3 regions of the Streptomyces sp. NBC_00461 genome follow, and region 2 is predicted to be linked to each of the others. Evidence: riboswitches for the same ligand, from Rfam matches in the RefSeq annotation. Region 2 holds a riboswitch; each other region holds the start of a gene.
The links. A riboswitch is a leader RNA that binds a small molecule or an ion and turns the genes downstream of it on or off. The one in region 2 is predicted to bind cobalamin.

Region 1 (4,204 bases), 5.1 Mb from region 2:
GTCTCTTCGCACCAGAAGAACGTCGACTGGTCCGGCGCGAAAGCCAGGGGCGCCAGATTCGTATACGTCAAGGCGACCGAGTCCACCAACTACCGCAACCCGTACTTCAGCCAGCAGTACAACGGCGCCCGCACCGCCGGCATCATCCGCGGGGCGTACCACTTCGCGCTGCCGAACAAGTCGTCGGGCGCGACGCAGGCGGCGTACTTCGTGCGCAACGGCGGGAGGTGGAGCGCGGACGGCTGGACCCTGCCGCCCGCGCTCGACATCGAGTACAACCCGTACGACTCCAGGCACAAGTGCTACGGCCTGAGCAAGGCGGGCATGGTCAACTGGATCAAGTCGTTCAGCAACGAGCTGAAGCAGCTCACCGGCCGTCGTCCGGTGATCTACACGACCACCCACTGGTGGAACACGTGCACCGGCGGCAGCCGCGCCTTCGCCTCCGACCACGCACTGTAGATCGCCCGCCACGACTCGGCGGACGCGGGCTCACTGCCGGCCGGATGGTCGTTCTGGACCTTCTGGCAGTACGACAACAGCGGCGGCCTGCCGGGTGACCAGAATCTCTTCAACGGCTCCCAGGCGCAGCTGAGGACGTTCGCCCGGGGCCACTGACCAAGGGACAGAAGGGACGAGAGGGTCGCCGAGATCGGGCGGTACGGCGACCCCCTCATCCAGACACTCCAGGGACCTCCCCAGTTCATCTTCCGTTCACTCAGGTTTCCTACGGTCAACTGACCGATGACCTCGAACGATTGCCTGGGTAAATGGAAAACTTCTCGCTGATCCTCGCGATTGTGGTCGTAACCGCACTCGCGTTTGATTTCACGAACGGTTTCCACGACACCGCCAACGCGATGGCCACCACCATCTCGACCGGCGCACTCAAGCCCAAGGTCGCGGTGGCCATGTCCGCCGTGCTGAACCTTGTTGGCGCCTTTCTCTCGGTGGAGGTCGCCAACACGATCTCCAAAGGTCTCGTCGACGAGACCGGCATACGTCCCGAGGTCATATTCGCGGCGCTGGTCGGCGCGATCCTCTGGAACCTGCTGACCTGGCTGGTCGGGCTCCCCTCCAGCTCCTCGCACGCCCTGATGGGCGGTCTGATCGGCGCCACCGTCGCCTCGGCGGGTACGGGCGCCGTACACGGCGACGTACTCGTCACCAAGGTGCTCATCCCCGCGCTCGCCGCCCCGATCGTGGCGGGCCTCGCAGCGATGCTCGCGACCCGACTGTCGTACACCCTGGGCAAAAAGGCCGACGGCAAGGCCGCCGCGAAGGGCTACCGGGCCGGGCAGATCGCCTCCGCGGGCCTGGTCTCGCTGGCCCACGGCACCAACGACGCACAGAAGACGATGGGCATCATCACCCTCGCCCTGGTCGCCGGCGGCGCCGTCGCTCCCGACTCCGACCCGCCCACCTGGGTCATCCTCTCCGCGGGCCTCGCCATCGCGCTCGGCACCTACCTCGGCGGCTGGCGGATCATCCGCACCATGGGCAAGGGCCTGACCGAACTCCAGCCGCAGCAGGGCTTCGCCGCCCAGACCAGCGCGGCCACGGCGATCCTGGCCTCCTCGCACCTCGGCTTCTCCCTGTCCACCACGCACGTCGTCTCCGGTTCGGTGATGGGTGCGGGCCTCGGCCGCAAAGGCGGCGTGGTCCGCTGGTCGACGGCGACCCGGATGCTCGTGGCCTGGTGCCTGACGCTGCCGGCCGCGGCCCTGGTGGGCGCGCTGGCCGAGTCGGTCACGGATCTCGGCGCCTGGGGTACGGCCGTCGTCGCCGTCTTCCTGATCGCCTCCAGCGCGGCCATCTGGAAGCTCTCCCGGCGCGAGGTCGTCGACGCGACGAACGTCAACGAGACCGAGGAGCCGGCCGGTGTGGTGACCACGGCGATCGCCGCCGTGGCCCGGCCCCCGGCGGGCACGGTGACCGAGGACCTGACGGCCACGATCCCCGCCCCGGCCACGACCGCCCCCGACCCCGCGATCCCGCCGGCCGCGGCCGTCTGAGCCCGCGCACCCGGCACGAAGGAAGAGAAGCAGCATGAAGATCGACTGGGCAGCTCTGGGCTCCGTCTTCGGCGTCAGCCTCGCGGTCACCGTGGGCCTCGTGGCCCTGTTCACCCTCGGCGTCATGGGCCTGTCGCGCCGCGAACGCGCTGCCACGCAGGGCGACTCGGCCGCGGCCGCGGTCACGGCCGCCTACGTGTGCTTCGCGGCGTGCGCGGCGGCGGTGGCGTACGGGATCTATCTGGTGGTGGTCAAGGCCTGAGGCCTCGGACCCCTTGGGTGCCGGGACGGTGATCCGTCCCGGCACCACGCGTTTGCGTGACCCCCACGACCTCTCGGATGTGGGCCTGCGCACACTCCTCCGTCCCAGGTCAACAGCAAGTTGACTGCCCTTCCGGGCCCGTGGTGGACTGCCGGAGCCATGTACGACGGCGCGAGAGGAAGCCGGTGGAAGTCCGGCGCGGTCCCGCCACTGTCACCGGGGTAGGTAGTCCCGGGAGCCAGGAACTCTCACCGTCGGTCTCGTCGAACCAGGGCGTGGACACCCTGAGTGAGGACAAATCGCCATGCGCGGCTGCCGTTTGAGAGGCACCGACCCAGCCCTACCCGACCCAGCGATCGGCTGAGCCCCGTGCGTGCCGATCGCGTTTTCGCGTACGGCGCCGCCGCCGGCCTTCTCGGTGACCTCCTGCTCGGCGATCCGCGCCGTGGGCATCCGGTCGCCGCGTTCGGGCGGGCCGCCGGGGCCGTGGAACGGGTGTTGTGGCGTGACCACCGCGGGTGGGGCGCGTTGCATGCCCTCGTGTGCGCCGGTGGAGCCGTCGGGATCGGCGCGGTCGCCGCCTTTGCCGTACGACGCTCCCCCGCCGCCTCCGTCGCGGTGACCGCCGCCGCCACATGGGCCGTCGTCGGGGGGACTTCGCTCGCTCGTGAGGCCCAAAGCATCGGGCGCGCGCTGGAGTCGGGCGATGTCGAGGCCGCCAGGGCCCGGCTGCCGCATCTGTGCGGGCGGGATCCGCAGGCTCTGGACGCCGACGGGATCGCGCGGGCCGTCGTCGAATCCGTCGCGGAGAACACCTCCGACGCGGTGGTGGGGGCCCTGGTGTGGGGGGCCGTCGGCGGGGTGCCGGGGCTGCTCGGGTTCCGTGCCGTCAACACCCTCGACGCCATGGTCGGGCACAGGTCGCCCACCTACCGGCGCTACGGGTGGGCTTCCGCGCGGCTGGACGACGTGGCGGGCTGGCCGGGGGCCAGGCTGACCGCCGTACTGGCGACGGTCGCCGGTGGTGACCCGCGTGGTGCGGTACGGGCCTGGCGTGCCGACGCCGGCGCGCATCCGAGCCCCAACGCCGGTCCCGTGGAGGCCTCGTTCGCCGGGGCGCTCGGGGTACGGCTCGGCGGGACCCTGTCGTACGGGGGGCGGGTCGAGCACCGGCCGGTCCTGAACCGGGAAGGCCGCGCCGTCGCCGTGCCCGACATCGAGCGGGCCGTACGGCTCTCGCGGCGCGTCGGACTCCTCGCGCTCGGCGTCAGTGTCGCCGCGCGCCTCATGGTGAAGGGACACGGGAAATGAGCGGTGGTCTGCTCGTCGCCGGTACCACCTCCGACGCCGGCAAGAGCGTCGTCACCGCCGGGATCTGTCGCTGGCTGGTGCGGCAAGGCGTCAAGGTCGCGCCCTTCAAGGCGCAGAACATGTCGCTCAACTCGTTCGTCACCCGGGAGGGCGCCGAGATCGGGCGGGCTCAGGCCATGCAGGCGCAGGCCTGTCGGATCGAGCCCACCGCGCTCATGAATCCCGTGCTCCTCAAGCCCGGTGGCGAGCAGAGCAGTCAGGTCGTGCTCATGGGCAAGCCGGTCGGCGAGCTGAGTGCCCGTGGATACCACGGGGGGCGGCAGCAGCAGCTTCTCGGGACGGTTCTCGACTGCCTCGCCGAGTTGCGGGGCACGTATGACGCCGTGATCTGTGAGGGGGCGGGTTCTCCCGCCGAGATCAACCTGCGGCGGACCGACATCGTGAACATGGGGATCGCCCGGAACGCGCGGCTTCCCGTGCTCGTGGTCGGGGACATCGACCGTGGCGGCGTCTTCGCCTCCTTCTTCGGGACCGTCGCACTCCTGTCGCCCGAGGACCAGGAACTCGTCGCCGGGTTCCTCGTCAACAAGTTCCGGGGAGACGTCAGCCTCCTGGA
Region 2 (4,204 bases):
AAGCTCCCGACGATGCTCACGACCGACCTGTCGCTGCGCTTCGACCCGGTCTACGAGCCGATCTCGCGTCGCTTCTACGAGAACCCCGCGGAGTTCGCGGACGCCTTCGCCCGTGCCTGGTACAAGCTGACCCACCGTGACATGGGTCCGAAGTCGCTGTACCTCGGCCCGGAGGTCCCGGCGGAGACCCTGCTGTGGCAGGACCCGCTGCCCGAGGCCCAGGGCGAGCCGATCGACGCCGCCGACGTGGCGTCCCTCAAGGCCAAGCTGCTCGACTCGCCTCTGACCGTCTCCCAGCTGGTCTCCACCGCGTGGGCGTCGGCCTCGACGTTCCGCAACAGCGACAAGCGCGGCGGTGCCAACGGCGCCCGTATCCGTCTGCAGCCGCAGGCCGGCTGGGACGTCAACGAGCCCGACGAGCTGGCGCAGGTGCTGCGTGTCCTTGAGGGCATCCAGTCGGAGTTCAACTCCGGCGCCAAGAAGGTCTCCCTGGCCGACCTGATCGTCCTGGGTGGCGCCGCCGCCGTGGAGAAGGCCGCCAAGGACGCCGGTCACGACATCGAGGTGCCCTTCACCCCGGGTCGTGTGGACGCCACGGAGGAGCACACCGACGCGGAGTCCTTCGCCGCCCTTGAGCCCACCGCCGACGGCTTCCGCAACTACCTGGGCAAGGGCAACCGCCTGCCGGCCGAGTACCTGCTGCTCGACCGGGCGAACCTGCTGGGCCTGAGCGCTCCCGAGCTGACCGTCCTCGTCGGCGGCCTGCGCGTCCTGGGCGCCAACCACCAGCAGACCTCGTACGGCGTCTTCACCGACACCCCGGGCAAGCTGACGAACGACTTCTTCGTCAACCTGCTCGACCTGGGCACGACGTGGAAGTCCACCTCCGAGGACCAGAACACCTTCGAGGGCCGCGACGACGCGACCGGCGAGGTCAAGTGGACCGGCACCCGCGCCGACCTCGTCTTCGGCTCGAACTCCGAGCTGCGCGCGGTCGCCGAGGTCTACGCGGCCGACGACGCGAAGGAGAAGTTCGTGAAGGACTTCGTCGACGCGTGGGTCAAGGTCTCGAACGCGGACCGCTTCGACCTCGTCTGACGGTCCGACCCGTCTGACGGTCCGATCCGTCCGACCGTCAGACCTGCCTGACCAAGACGTCCGGGCCGGCCCACAGGGGCCGGCCCGGACGTCGTTTGCCTGCGGGCCGGTCGCTCGCTCATGAGCCCGGGCCCGGCTTGACGGTCTTCATCGTGAAGTGCGAGGTGACGTTCCTGATCCGGGGGATGGTCATGACCCGCTGGCTCAGAAACGCCTCGTAGGCGGGCAGCTCGGCGCTCTGGCCGCCGATCTGCCGTCGGCCGACGATGAGTTGCTCGTACTCCGCCACGGTCAGGGCGATCGCCTCACGGCCGCCCAGGGTGATACGGCGGGGCCGGGGGAACGCGAGAGGGCCCCCGGATGGTTCCGCGGGGGCCCTCTCACCTGTTCGATTCGTGGTCAGCTGGGAGCGGCGACCGTCGCCTTCGCGGCCGCCGACACGGGCTTCGGGTTCAGCAACCGCTCGGCCAGCTCGCCGAAGACGAGTCCGAAGCTGCCCCAGAGGGTGGCCTGGATGGCCAGGGCGGCGAGTCGGAACCGCCACAGCACGGTGGCCGGGAAGTCCTTCGGCACCTCGTTGATGACGGGCAGGAACTCGTACGCCAGGCCGATCACGACGGCGAACGCGGCAACCGCGACCACCGTCGCCCACCAGGTGCCCAGGTTCGGCTGGAGTCGCTTGCCGAGGATGGTGGCTGCGATCGCAAGGAGCACGCTGAGCAGCATCATCAGGAAGTACAGGGTGGTCCGCCTGCCGATGGTGTCGGGCTCGCCGACCGACGGCGGATTGGCCGGGTACTTCAGGAACGGCACCACGTACACCGCCAGCAGCGCGCAGCCGGACAGCAGCAGTGCGGTCGCCCGCGGCGAGAAGCGGCCGACGCGGCCGAGCGCGAAGCAGTAGGCGAGCGCGGCGATGCCACCGAACGCGACCCCGTAGAGCAGAACGCCGGTGGCGAGACCGGCGGTTGACTGCAGGGAGCGGGAGACGACTTCCATCTCGTGCTCGTGGGAGTGCGCCTCCTCGAAGCCGATCGCCTTGTCTACATACGGTTCACCGAGCAGATAGGCGGCGACGAGGGCGAGCACGCCGGCGGCCAGGCCGGCGAGCATGCCCCGCACGAGGAGGTTTCTTACCGTTGTGGAGTTCATGGGTGTGCGGCGTCCCTCGTATCAGTGGCAGGGGAAGCCGAGCAGGTGACGGGCATCGTGTACCCACTCATGGACGTCCGTGCCGCTGAACACGGAGGTGGCGCCCTGTTCGGCGCCGACGAAGTAGAGCAGGACCAGCATCAGGACGCCGACGAAGACGGCCCAGGGGGCTATGTCCTTCAGCGGCAGCTTGGCGGGTACGACGGGGGTGGTGACTGTCGGCTGGGCGACATGCTGCGCCATGGCAGGGCCTCCTCGGGAGCTCGCGTCCCATCTCGGTGGTGCACATGACGACGGCTACGGGTCTGACTCGCCACCACCCCCTGCGGGGCGGCGGCACACAGTGGCGCGACCGTGCCGGACTCTCACCGGCTTCCGTCTTGCCGTCGTCGATATCAGACCGACGGTACCGTGTGCCGCGAACCTGGCCAATACCGCACCACCTGGAGTGATCTCCCTCTCTCCCGGCAAGTGGCCCCTGCGTGCCATCGGTCAGGTGCCGGCCACGCCGTCCAGCTTGCCCGCCTTCGCCTCCTCCACCAGCGAGGCGAACTGGTCGGCGCTCATCTGGACGCGCTGGCCGAAGTCGTCGGTGAGCAGGACGCGGCGCTCGGCGGGCGCGCTCGGGTCGACGAAGAGCTGCGGACAGCCGCAGTCGCAGTCACCGCAGAAGGTCGCCAGCGGTTCCAGACCGGTGATGTCGCTCATCATGTACTGCCCTTCGGGAAGCAGGAAACGGGAGGCGGGGAGGTCGGGCGGCCGGAGGCATGTCGAGCGCCCGGGGCCGGGGTACTGGCCTGGGCATACCCTCGGGCGCGCGGAGCGACCCGCCCGCGCGCAGGGCGGCAGGGGCCCGGGCCTGCGGTGCCATGCGCCCGTTCACCCCCGGTGCTTCCGTTCCACCGCGGCTCACGGGAACCAGAGCCATTGCTTCGACGACATCCTGAGGAGGCGTCATTTGTTCACCGCACCACGCAAGGGGTGGTGGAGTGACGGAGTGACTGTCACGGCCGCCTGAGGTCCTCGTCGGCGATGGTGCGGTCGTGGGCGAGCGGCTGGGCCCTGTAGGTGATGCGGACGACGCCGTCGGCGTGCCGCTCGGCGGTCGCCCGTACGCCGAAGACGTCCCTGAGGATCTCCGGGGTCAGCACCTCCAGGACCGGCCCCGCGGCCACCACCGCTCCCTCGTGCAGGACGACAAAGGGGTCGCAGAGCCGGGCGGCCAGGTCGAGGTGGTGCAGCACCGCCAGCGTGGTGATCCCGGTGGCACGGATCAGGTCCAGGAGTTCGAACCGGGCGCGGATGTCGAGGTGGTTGGTGAGCTCGTCCAGGACGAGGAGCTGGGTGCTCTGCGCCAACGCCCTTGCCAACAGGACGCGTTGGCGTTCGCCGCCGGAGATGGAGGCGTATTCGCGGTCCGCGTACGGCCGTACGCCGCAGTGGTCGATGGCCTCCTCCACCGCCCGGTGGTCCTCGGCGCCGTCGCGCCCCAGCAGGCCGTGATGCGGGGCGCGGCCCCAGCGCGACGATCTCGGTGACGGTCAGGCCGGTGGTGTTGCCGCCGGCGTCCTGGAGGACCGCCGCGGTGCGGCGGGCCGCGGCGCGGGCGGACAGCGTCCGGACGTCGTCGTCGCCGACCCTGACGACCCCCTCCGCCGGGCGCAGCGAGCGGTAGACGGCCCGCAACAGGGTTGACTTGCCACTGCCGAGCCCGGCAGCCGCGGCACCGCCGCCCAGAGTGATGACGAGCACCGCGCCGAGCGTGGCGCCGTAGGAGAAGCCCAGCACGGTGGGGTCGGCCAGTGGGTTGGACACCACCGTCTGCAGGACCGCGCCCGACACGGCGATGGCGGCGCCGACCAGGGCGGCCCGACCGAGGGCGAGGAGTGTGGAGACCTCGGCGACGGAAGCGCCGTTCATGGGACGACCCGGCTGGGAGCCCGCTTGAACGTCG
Region 3 (4,204 bases), 800 kb from region 2:
CCCGCTGGCGCAAGGCCGAGAACGAGCAGAGCCTGGACGAATGGGGCCTGGGCGGACGGTCGTTCGGCACCTGGGTCACCTGGTTCCTGCTCGGCGGCGACCTGTACACCGCCTACACCTTCGTGGCGGTCCCGGCGGCGATCTACGCGGCGGGCGCGGCCGGCTTCTTCGCGGTGCCGTACACCATCCTCGTGTACCCGCTGATCTTCACGTTCCTGCCCCGCCTGTGGTCGGTCTCGCACCGGCACGGGTACGTGACGACCTCGGACTTCGTGCGCGGCCGCTTCGGCTCGAAGGGGCTGTCGCTGGCGGTCGCCGTCACCGGCATCCTGGCCACCATGCCGTACATCGCGCTCCAACTGGTCGGCATCCAGGCCGTCCTCGACGTGATGGGAGTGGGCGGCGGCGAGAACACCAACTGGTTCGTGAAGGACCTGCCGCTGCTGATCGCGTTCGGCGTGCTGGCGGCCTACACGTACTCCTCGGGTCTGCGGGCCCCCGCGCTGATCGCGTTCGTGAAGGACGGGCTGATCTACCTCGTCATCGCGGTGGCGATCATCTACATCCCGATCAAGCTGGGCGGCTTCGACGACATCTTCGCGAAGGCGGGTCACGCGTTCGCGCAGACCAACCCGGCGACGGGCAAGCCGCGCGGTGCGCTGGCGCCGGCCGAGCCGGGCCAATGGACGTACGCCACACTGGCGTTGGGCTCCGCGCTCGCGCTCTTCATGTACCCGCACTCGATCACGGCGACGCTGTCCTCGAAGAGCCGCAACGTGATCCGCCGCAACACCACGATCCTGCCGCTGTACTCCCTGATGCTGGGCCTCCTCGCCCTGCTGGGCTTCATGGCGATCGCGGCGGGGGTCAAGGTCACGAACGGGCAGCTGGCGATCCCGCAGCTGTTCGAGAACATGTTCCCCGACTGGTTCGCGGGCGTGGCCTTCGCGGCGATCGGCATCGGCGCCCTCGTCCCGGCGGCCATCATGTCGATCGCGGCCGCGAACCTCTTCACCCGCAACATCTACAAGGACTTCATCAAGCCGGACGCGACGCCCGCGCAGGAGACCAAGGTCTCCAAGCTGGTCTCGCTGCTGGTGAAGGTGGGCGCGCTCGTCTTCGTCCTCACCATGGACAAGACGGTCGCGATCAACTTCCAGCTCCTGGGCGGCATCTGGATCCTGCAGACCTTCCCGGCCCTGGTCGGCGGTCTGTTCACCCGCTGGTTCCACCGCTGGGCGCTGCTCGCGGGCTGGGCGGTCGGCATGGTCTACGGCACCCTCGCCGCGTACGGCGTCGCCTCGCCGACGCAGAAGCACTTCGGCGGCTCGGCCAAGGAGATCCCCGGCATCGGGGAGATCGGCTACATCGGCCTGACGGCGTTCGTCCTGAACGTGGTGGTGACGGTGGTCCTGACCTTCGTCCTCAAGGCCGTGAAGGCCCCGGAGGGCATCGACGAGACCAGGCCGGAGGACTACACGGCGGACGCGGGCGACGCGGGCGTCCAGGTGGCACTGCCTCCGGCGACCGCGGGGACGTCCCACTAGCGGTTACGGCGATCAGCGGGCCGTCGGAGTAATCCGGCGGCCCGTTGTCGTACCCGTCCGGCAGACTCGGGACCATGGACATCGTGATCAGGCAGGCGGAGCCCGAAGAGTACGAGACCATCGGCGAGATCACCGCCCAGGCCTACCTTCAGGACGGCCTGCTCACCTTCGGCGAGAGCGTCGGCGAGTTGAGGGACGTCGCCAAGCGAGCGGCCGCCGCCGAGGTGCTGGTCGCCGACCTGGGTGGCCGGCCGGTCGGAGGCGTCACCTACGTCCCGTCCGGCGGCCCCATGGCAGACCTGGCCGGCCCGGGAGAGGCCGAGATACGCATGCTGGCCGTCGACAGGGCAGCCCGCGGCCGAGGCGCGGGAGAAGCCCTCGTACGCGCCTGTGTCGACCGGGCAAGAGCCGCGGAGTGCACCGGCATCGTCCTGTGCACCCAGCCGCTCATGCATGCCGCCCACCGCATCTACGAACGCGCCGGATTCGTCCGCACCCCCGGGCGCGACTGGAACCCGATCCCGGGCCACGACTTCACACTCCTCACCTATGAGTTGACGCTCTGACACGCTCCGAAATCACCGCGACACAACATATGGGGGTGCCGTCCTCACCCGGCACAAGATGTATGCTCATGCTCGCTGTCGTCGCAGGGGAATCCGGTGCGAATCCGGAACTGTCCCGCAACGGTGTACTCATGCGTGTTCGCACACGTATGGGCGTCAGTCCGAGGACCTGCCGACAGTGCGCCCGGCCGAACCGTCCGGGTGCTCAGACGTCCGGGCCTCGTGGAATGGGCCGGTGGACGCGACGCCGTGCGCGCTCGTGCTTCCCCCTGCCCTCCGCAAGGCCCCGTGCCGAGCGAGGGAGAGCCCCACGTGACCATCGCGCCAGCCGAACCGGCTTCAGCGACACCGTCCGCGACAACGGCGACAACGGACGGCCCGGGAACCGCACTGCTGCGGACCCTGACCGAGCTGACCGCCGGCCTCCCCGGAGCCGACCCCGGCCGGGTCGCCGCCGCCGCGCTGCGCGGCCGCTCGGCGCAGGCGGACGAGGCGGAGCTGCGCGAGCTGGCCACGGAGGCGGCCGCCGGGCTCATCTCGGAGGACCCCGTGTACTCGCGGCTGGCCGCGCGTCTGCTCACCATCAGCATCGCCGCCGAGGCCGCCTCGCAGGGCGTCACCACCTTCACCGAGTCGGTCGAAGTGGGCCACCGGGAAGGGCTCGTCGCCGACCGCACGGCGGAGTTCGTCCGCCTGCACGCCGCGCGCCTCGACGCACTCGTGGACCCCGAGGCGGACGACCGCTTCGGCTACTTCGGCCTGCGCACCCTCCACAGCCGTTACCTGCTCCGGCACCCGATCACCCGCCGGGTGATCGAGACGCCCCAGCACTTCATGCTGCGTGTCGCCGCCGGTCTCGCCGACGACACCCCGTCCGCTTCGGAAACGGGCCCCCGCCCGGTGGACGAAGTCGCCGCGCTCTACGGCCTGATGAGCCGCCTCGACTACCTCCCCTCCTCCCCCACCCTCTTCAACTCCGGCACCCGGCACCCCCAGATGTCGTCCTGCTACCTCCTCGACTCCCCGCTCGACGAGCTGGACTCCATCTACGACCGCTACCACCAGGTCGCCCGCCTCTCCAAGCACGCCGGCGGAATCGGCCTCGCCTACTCCCGTGTCCGCAGCCGCGGTTCACTGATCCGCGGCACCAACGGGCACTCCAACGGCATCGTCCCGTTCCTCAAGACCCTCGACGCCTCGGTGGCCGCCGTGAACCAGGGCGGCCGGCGCAAGGGCGCGGCCGCCGTCTACCTGGAGACCTGGCACTCCGACATCGAGGAGTTCCTGGAGCTGCGCGACAACACCGGTGAGGACGCCCGCCGTACGCACAACCTGAACCTGGCGCACTGGATCCCCGACGAGTTCATGCGCCGGGTGAACGCCGACGAGCCGTGGAGCCTGTTCTCCCCCGCCGACGTGCCCGAGCTGGTCGACCTGTGGGGTGCGGAGTTCGATGCCGCGTACCGCAGGGCGGAGGCGGCGGGCCTCGCCCGCAGGACCATCCCGGCCCGCGAACTCTACGGCCGCATGATGCGCACCCTGGCCCAGACCGGCAACGGCTGGATGACCTTCAAGGACGCCTCCAACCGCACCGCCAACCAGACGGCCGAGCCGGGCCACGTCGTCCACTCCTCCAACCTCTGCACGGAGATCCTGGAGGTCACCGACGACGGCGAGACGGCGGTGTGCAACCTGGGTTCGGTGAACCTGGCGGCGTTCGTGGCCGGTCAGGACATCGACTGGGAACGGCTCGACGAGACCGTCCGCACGGCCGTCACCTTCCTCGACCGCGTCGTCGACATCAACTTCTACCCCACCGAGCAGGCCGGCCGGTCGAACGCGCGCTGGCGCCCCGTCGGCCTCGGCGCCATGGGCCTGCAGGACGTCTTCTTCAAGCTGCGCCTGCCCTTCGACTCGCCCGCGGCCCGCCGGCTCTCCACCCGCATCGCCGAGCGCATCATGCTCGCCGCGTACGAGGCCTCCGCCGACCTCGCCGAGCGCAACGGCCCGGTGCCGGCCTGGGAGAAGACCCGTACGGCCAGGGGAGTCCTGCACCCCGACCACTACGACACGCAACACGCCTGGCCGGAG

Region 1: another riboswitch for cobalamin. It lies ahead of OG870_RS10945 (cobalamin biosynthesis protein); the one in region 2 lies ahead of OG870_RS34315 (CbtB domain-containing protein).
Region 3: another riboswitch for cobalamin. It lies ahead of OG870_RS30795 (ribonucleoside-diphosphate reductase subunit alpha); the one in region 2 lies ahead of OG870_RS34315 (CbtB domain-containing protein).

Annotation. Positions count from the first base shown of each region.
Region 1 is NZ_CP107902.1:2,284,464-2,288,667, forward strand. It holds partial or broken gene OG870_RS10930 (lysozyme) at 1-618, shown strand, start outside; gene OG870_RS10935 (inorganic phosphate transporter) at 771-2,015, shown strand; gene OG870_RS10940 (hypothetical protein) at 2,050-2,277, shown strand; cobalamin riboswitch at 2,405-2,544, shown strand; gene OG870_RS10945 (cobalamin biosynthesis protein) at 2,647-3,588, shown strand; gene OG870_RS10950 (cobyric acid synthase) at 3,585-4,204, shown strand, end outside.
Region 2 is NZ_CP107902.1:7,355,121-7,359,324, reverse strand. It holds gene katG (catalase/peroxidase HPI) at 1-1,098, shown strand, start outside; gene OG870_RS34325 (hypothetical protein) at 1,217-1,387, opposite strand; gene OG870_RS34320 (CbtA family protein) at 1,498-2,250, opposite strand; gene OG870_RS34315 (CbtB domain-containing protein) at 2,272-2,493, opposite strand; cobalamin riboswitch at 2,528-2,679, opposite strand; gene OG870_RS34310 (hypothetical protein) at 2,743-2,958, opposite strand; partial or broken gene OG870_RS34305 (iron chelate uptake ABC transporter family permease subunit) at 3,255-4,119, opposite strand; gene OG870_RS34300 (hypothetical protein) at 4,167-4,204, opposite strand, start outside.
Region 3 is NZ_CP107902.1:6,556,910-6,561,113, reverse strand. It holds gene mctP (monocarboxylate uptake permease MctP) at 1-1,547, shown strand, start outside; gene OG870_RS30800 (GNAT family N-acetyltransferase) at 1,622-2,113, shown strand; cobalamin riboswitch at 2,176-2,304, shown strand; gene OG870_RS30795 (ribonucleoside-diphosphate reductase subunit alpha) at 2,426-4,204, shown strand, end outside.